DNA from 3 places in the Streptomyces sp. NPDC029152 genome. Region 3 is predicted to be linked to each of the others. Evidence: predicted binding sites of a transcription regulator. Region 3 holds the regulator's gene; each other region holds the start of a gene.
What was found. The regulator HrcA, encoded in region 3, represses chaperone genes, less so after heat shock. The targets are predictions, from matches to a motif close to TTNGCACTCNGNNNNNCNGAGTGCNAA.
Positions count from the first base shown of each region.

Region 1: the regulator HrcA is predicted to act here: its motif matches at 1,047-1,073, upstream of groL (chaperonin GroEL).
Region 2: the regulator HrcA is predicted to act here: its motif matches at 1,006-1,032, upstream of groES (co-chaperone GroES).

Region 1 covers NZ_JBVHWR010000011.1:118,304-120,567, forward strand. Annotated here, with positions in the region: gene ACZ4V6_RS23430 (MoaD/ThiS family protein) at 1-263, shown strand, start outside; gene ACZ4V6_RS23435 (cold-shock protein) at 705-908, shown strand; gene groL (chaperonin GroEL) at 1,236-2,264, shown strand, end outside.
Region 2 covers NZ_JBVHWR010000008.1:134,176-136,439, reverse strand. Annotated here, with positions in the region: gene groL (chaperonin GroEL) at 1-405, opposite strand, end outside; gene groES (co-chaperone GroES) at 551-859, opposite strand; gene ACZ4V6_RS18905 (polysaccharide deacetylase family protein) at 1,143-1,838, opposite strand; gene ACZ4V6_RS18900 (polysaccharide deacetylase family protein) at 1,835-2,264, opposite strand, start outside.
Region 3 covers NZ_JBVHWR010000001.1:544,902-547,165, forward strand. Annotated here, with positions in the region: gene ACZ4V6_RS02325 (MBL fold metallo-hydrolase) at 1-607, opposite strand, end outside; gene hrcA (heat-inducible transcriptional repressor HrcA) at 771-1,787, shown strand; gene dnaJ (molecular chaperone DnaJ) at 1,788-2,264, shown strand, end outside.

The DNA of each region.
Region 1 (2,264 bases), on a different contig from region 3:
TTCGCATCCCCACCATCCTGCGCACCTACACCGGCGGGAAGGCCGAGGTCGCCGCCGAGGGCGCCACCCTCGCCGATGTCATCTCCGACCTGGAGAAGAACCACACCGGCATCGCCGCCCGCGTCCTGGACGACCAGGGCAAGCTGCGCCGCTTCGTGAACGTCTACGTCAACGACGACGACGTCCGCTTCGAGCAGGGCCTCCAGACGGCGACGCCGGACGGTGCCGGCGTGTCCATCATCCCGGCGGTCGCCGGCGGCTGACCCGCCCGCTCCGGTCGCCTTCGGTGACCGGTGTCACGCAGAGTTCATCGGACTGCCCTCTCCGCCAAAGAAGCGGAGGGGGCAATTCCATGTGATTGAGCGCGGTAGAGTTGGGGAATGCGCCCGCGGCCTTCAGGCCGGCGCCCCGGAATTCCTGCCGCAGGCCCGACAAGATGTAGCCAAAGTGTGGGTGTATTTCGCGGCTTTTGTTCGCTTTGTGCAGCCCGGCTTGACCCGGATCCAGGCGAATTCTCCCCATATCCCGGACCGCTCGCGTCCGGATTTCTCGTCCGATTGCCCTGTTGCAGACGGCAGTTGGACAGATACATTCAGCCGCGGTCGACGCGTTCCGGCGCACGCCCCCACCCATCGGGGGGTGAGGTCTGACCCGGATCCGCGAAGTGCGGATCTGTGCAAGGGCCAGTAATAGGGGAGTTAGGCATGGCTCAGGGCACCGTCAAGTGGTTCAACGCGGAGAAGGGGTACGGCTTCATCGCGGTCGACGGTGGTGCGGATGTTTTCGTCCACTACAGCGCGATCCAGATGGACGGCTACCGCACCCTCGAAGAAGGCCAGCGGGTCGAGTTCGAGATCTCGCAGGGTCAGAAGGGCCCGCAGGCCGACATGGTTCGCCTCAGCGCCTGAGACGTGCGGCCGGCGCAAGCCAACGGTCTTCTCCGAAGGGCCCGTACCCCCTGGGGTACGGGCCCTTCGGCCTGCCCGGGACCGGGACCCGCCGCCGCCCGACCACCACCCCTCGGCGAGCCCGCTTCGCGGGCGCACCTTGCACTCGGACGGGCCGAGTGCTAATCATTGCGTTAGCACTCTGAAGGTGAGAGTGACAACGAAGGACCGGGTCGGTGAGGCCCGCGGGCCGGGTGGGGAAGGAACCCACGAGGCCGGCGAGCCGTCCGTCGCGGGCGCGGGCGCGGTCCGAAGGAATCACCCCCAGTCCTGGAGGGACCACTTCACATGGCCAAGATCATCGCGTTCGACGAGGAGGCGCGGCGCGGCCTCGAGCGCGGCATGAACCAGCTCGCGGACGCCGTCAAGGTGACGCTCGGCCCCAAGGGCCGCAACGTCGTCCTCGAGAAGAAGTGGGGCGCGCCCACGATCACCAACGACGGTGTCTCCATCGCCAAGGAGATCGAGCTCGAGGACCCGTACGAGAAGATCGGCGCCGAGCTGGTCAAGGAAGTCGCCAAGAAGACGGACGACGTCGCCGGTGACGGTACGACCACCGCGACCGTCCTCGCCCAGGCCCTGGTGCGCGAGGGTCTGCGCAACGTGGCCGCCGGTGCCAACCCGATGGCCCTGAAGCGCGGTATCGAGAAGGCCGTCGAGGCCGTCTCCGCCGCCCTGCTCGAGCAGGCCAAGGATGTCGAGACCAAGGAGCAGATCGCCTCCACGGCCTCCATCTCCGCAGCCGACACCCAGATCGGCGAGCTCATCGCCGAGGCCATGGACAAGGTGGGCAAGGAAGGCGTCATCACCGTCGAGGAGTCCCAGACCTTCGGTCTGGAGCTGGAGCTCACCGAGGGTATGCGCTTCGACAAGGGCTACATCTCGGCGTACTTCGCCACCGACATGGAGCGTATGGAGGCCGTCCTCGACGACCCGTACATCCTGATCGCCAACTCCAAGATCTCCAACGTCAAGGACCTGCTCCCGCTCCTGGAGAAGGTCATGCAGTCGGGCAAGCCGCTGCTGATCATCGCCGAGGACGTCGAGGGCGAGGCCCTGTCGACCCTGGTCGTCAACAAGATCCGCGGCACCTTCAAGTCCGTCGCCGTCAAGGCCCCGGGCTTCGGCGACCGCCGCAAGGCCATGCTCGGCGACATCGCCATCCTCACGGGCGGCGAGGTCATTTCCGAGGAGGTCGGCCTCAAGCTGGAGAACGCCACGCTCGACCTGCTGGGCAAGGCGCGCAAGGTCGTCATCACCAAGGACGAGACCACGATCGTGGACGGCGCCGGCTCCGCCGACCAGGTCCAGGGCCGG
Region 2 (2,264 bases), on a different contig from region 3:
GCGGGCGGTCGCGAGGAGGTCCTCGGAGACGGCCTTGACCGCCGCGTCGATGCCCTTCTTCAGCAGCGCCGGGGAGGCACCCGCGGCGACGTTCTTCAGACCCTCGCGCACCAGCGCCTGGGCCAGGACGGTGGCGGTGGTGGTGCCGTCACCCGCGATGTCGTTGGTCTTGGTCGCCACCTCCTTCACCAGCTGGGCGCCGAGGTTCTCGTACGGGTCCTCGATCTCGACCTCGCGGGCGATCGTGACACCGTCGTTGGTGATGGTGGGGGCGCCGAACTTCTTGTCGATGACGACGTTGCGGCCCTTGGGGCCGATCGTCACCTTGACCGTGTCGGCAAGCTTGTTGACGCCGCGCTCGAGGGCGCGACGGGCGTCCTCGTCGAACTTCAGGATCTTCGCCATGGGAGCGGGAGCCCTCTCGGAAATCTGATCTAACGGAAAACAGACTGCGCCCCTCGCGCCCGGCTTCTCATCGGTCGCGGGGGCCAGGGGCGCAGCTGTCGAGCAGAGTCGAGGTGAGTCGACCTACGACGTGCTTCTCGACGTCTTACTTCTCGATGATCGCGAGCACGTCGCGGGCCGAGAGGACGAGGTACTCCTCGCCGTTGTACTTCACCTCGGTGCCGCCGTACTTGCTGTAGAGCACGACGTCGCCGACGGTGACGTCGAGCGGAAGACGGTTGCCGTCCTCGAAGCGGCCCGGGCCCACGGCCAGGACGACGCCCTCCTGGGGCTTCTCCTTGGCAGTGTCCGGAATGACCAGGCCCGAAGCCGTGGTCTGCTCGGCGTCGAGCGGCTGGACCACGATGCGGTCCTCGAGCGGCTTGATGGCAACCTTGGAGCTGGCGGTCGTCACGATCCGACCTCCCCCTTCGGAGATCTCACGGGGTTAACTGTCTGAGGTGGCGACCAGGTGGATCCGTCGTCGCGGGTGCCGGACCTGCCCGTCGCGTTGTTGGCACTCTCCGGGGGGGAGTGCCAGAGCCGAGACTATGACCGCGATTAGCACTCGGTCAAGCGGAGTGCCAATGCCCGCGGCGCGTCGGCGGACTTTCTCGCGCGGACACCGGTTCTTCGGCCCGCCCGGCGCGGGTGCGGGCGTCGTCCGGAGCGCCGGAACGGCGGCCCGTCCGCGGAGGTCAGAGGTAGTCCTCCAGGCGGCCCGCTCGCAGCCCCTGCCGCTCGATCCGCCGCAGCAGTTCCTCCGTGCGGGCCGGGGCGGTGACGGAGACGATGTCGCCGGGGTGCAGGCGGGGGGCGCCGCGGGTGTAGGCCAGGGTGCCGTCGGCGGTCAGTTCGGCCCGCCACAGGACGACGGCCGTGATGCCGCAGTCGGCGGCGGCGCGCAGGGTCGTCGGGTCGTACCGGCCGTAGGGCGGGCGGAAGAGGCGGGGCCGGACGCCGAAGCGGGAGTGGAGCTTGGTCTGCTGGCCGCAGATCTCGGCGCGCTGGCCGGCGCGGGGCAGGCCGCGCAGGGAGCGGTGGTCGAGGGTGTGGTTCTGCAGGCTCGCGCCGGCCGAGCGCAGCCGGGCGAAGTGGCCGTACGCCGGCCCGGCCACGGTGTCGGTGAGGAACAGGGTGACCGGGAGCCGTCGTTCGCGGACCAGGGCGGCGAGGCGGAGGTCCCGGTCGGCGCCGTCGTCGTAGGTGAGGAAGACGACCCTGTCGGTGGTGCGGACGTGGTCCAGGACGGCGGGCGTCGCGCGGCCCCGCCCGCCGTCCCCGGCCGGTTTCCCTGCCGTGGACCGGCCGGCGGGGCCGGCGAACTGGGCGCAGCCCGTGAGCAGTACGGCGGCCAGGGCGGCCCCGGCCGGCCGGAACCGCCCCCGCCTCACAGGTAGTCCTCCAGCCGGGCCACCGCGTACCCCTCGGCGGTGACCCGGTCCAGGAAGCGGCGGACCATGTCCGTCATCGTGCCGTCCCAGTCGCCGCGGCCCCGGAAGTGGGTGAGGACGATGTCGCCCGGGTGGAGGTCCTGGTCCCACTCGCGGTACTCCCAGTGGTCGACGTAGACCTCCTCGTTCCAGATCGGCGCGTACTTGACGCCGCAGGACTTCGCGGCGCGCAGGGTGTCCCGGTTGTAGTTGCCGAAGGGCGGGCGGAAGAGGGCCGGGCGCTTGCCGTAGCGCTTCTCGATCACCTCCTGCATGCCGCAGATCTCGTGCTCCTGCTGCGCGTAGGAGAGCGCCGGGAGGTAGGGGTGGCTCAGGGTGTGGCTGTTGAGGGTGACCCCGCGGGCCTGCATCTCCTCGAAGTAGCCG
Region 3 (2,264 bases):
GCCGGTCGAGGGCGGCCGGCCAGTGGGACGGCACGGCGTCGGGGCCCGCCTGCGGCTCGCCGGACTCCTCGACCAGGTCCCCGCAGAAGACGGTCCGCGGGTCGCCCGGCACCAGCACCGCGAGGTCGTGACCGGTGTGCCCGGGGCCCACGTCGGCCAGCAGCGCCCGCCGGCCGCCGCCCAGGTCGAGCGTCCACTCGCCGCGCACCTCGTGGCGGACCGCGACGAGGGCGTCCACGGCCTCCTCGGCGAGCCGGGGGTCCAGGCCCTCGGCCACCGCGTCCGCCCGCAGCGCCTCCCGGCCCCGGGCCAGGACCGCGTCCGCGCCCGCCGCGCCGAACACCTCGGCGCCCGCGAACGCCGCCGCCCCGAGGACGTGGTCGAAGTGCGGGTGGGTCAGCGCGAGATGCGTCACACGGCGGCCGGCGAGCTCCTGCGCCGCCCTGCGCAACCGCGCGCCTTCGGCGAGGCTCGATCCGGCGTCCACCAGCAGCGCCGCATCCGCGCCGACGACCAGCCCCGCCGTGCAGTCCCACACCGGCAGGCGGCACCGGCCCGCCCCGGCCGCCAGCCGCTCCCATCCCAGGTCTTCCCAAGTCACCGTCACGACGGCGACGCTAGCGCCGCGGAGGCCCCCGGGCACGACGGCGGCGCCCCGGCCTTGCCGGGGGCGTACCCCACGGCCGTACACTGGGCCGGGGAAGTCTGGCACTCGCACACGCAGAGTGCCAGGGAGAACACCGGGCGGACGGCTTCTGGAGGTGTGCGCGATGCTCAGTGAACGCAGGCTGAAGGTGCTGCGCGCGATCGTCCAGGACTATGTCGGCACCGAGGAGCCCGTCGGCTCCAAGGCCCTCACCGAGCGGCACAACCTCGGCGTCTCCCCGGCCACCGTGCGCAACGACATGGCGGCCCTGGAGGACGAGGGCTTCATCGCCCAGCCGCACACCAGCGCCGGGCGGATCCCGACCGACAAGGGCTACCGGCTCTTCGTCGACAAGCTGGCCGGCGTCAAGCCGATGACCGCGCCCGAGCGGCGTGCCATCCAGAACTTCCTGGAGGGCGCCGTCGACCTCGACGACGTGGTGGCCCGCACGGTGCGGCTGCTCGCGCAGCTGACCCGGCAGGTCGCCGTCGTGCAGTACCCGTCGCTGACCCGTTCGACCGTGCGGCACGTGGAGTTGCTCTCCCTGGCGCCCGCGCGCCTGATGCTCGTGCTGATCACGGACACCGGGCGGGTCGAGCAGCGGATGGTCGACTGCCCGGCGCCCTTCGGCGAGGCGTCCCTCGCGGACCTGCGCGCGCGGCTCAACAGCCGGGTCGCGGGCCGCCGCTTCTCGGACGTCCCGAGCCTGGTCGAGGATCTGCCGGAGGCCTTCGAGGCCGAGGACCGCGGTACGGTCTCCACCGTGCTCTCCACCCTGCTGGAGACGCTGGTCGAGGAGAACGAGGAGCGGCTGATGATCGGCGGCACCGCCAATCTCACCCGCTTCGGGCACGACTTCCCCCTCATGATCCGGCCGGTGCTGGAGGCGCTGGAGGAGCAGGTCGTGCTCCTCAAGCTGCTCGGCGAGGCGAAGGATCCGGGCGTGACCGTCCGTATCGGTCACGAGAACGCCCACGAAGGACTCAACTCCACGTCCGTCGTGTCGGTGGGCTACGGTTCGGGCGGCGAGGCGGTTGCCAAGCTCGGCGTGGTCGGACCGACCCGCATGGACTACCCGGGAACGATGGGAGCGGTACGCGCAGTGGCACGGTACGTCGGACAGATCCTGGCGGAGTCGTAGGTGGCCACGGACTACTACGCCGTACTCGGCGTACGCCGCGACGCGTCCCAGGACGAGATCAAGAAGGCGTTCCGGAGGCTCGCCCGCGAGCTGCACCCGGACGTCAATCCCGATCCGAAGACCCAGGAGCGGTTCAAGGAGATCAACGCCGCCTACGAGGTGCTGTCGGACCCGCAGAAGAAGCAGGTCTACGACCTCGGCGGCGACCCGCTGTCGCAGGCCGGCGGCGGTGGCGCGGGCGGCTTCGGCGCGGGCGGCTTCGGGAACTTCTCGGACATCATGGACGCGTTCTTCGGCACGGCGTCGCAGCGCGGTCCGCGCTCGCGCACCCGCCGGGGCCAGGACGCGATGATCCGCCTCGAGGTCGAGCTGGACGAGGCCGCCTTCGGTACGACCAAGGACATCCAGGTCGACACGGCGGTCGTCTGCAACACCTGCAACGGCGAGGGCGCGGCCCCGGGCACCAGCGCCCAGACG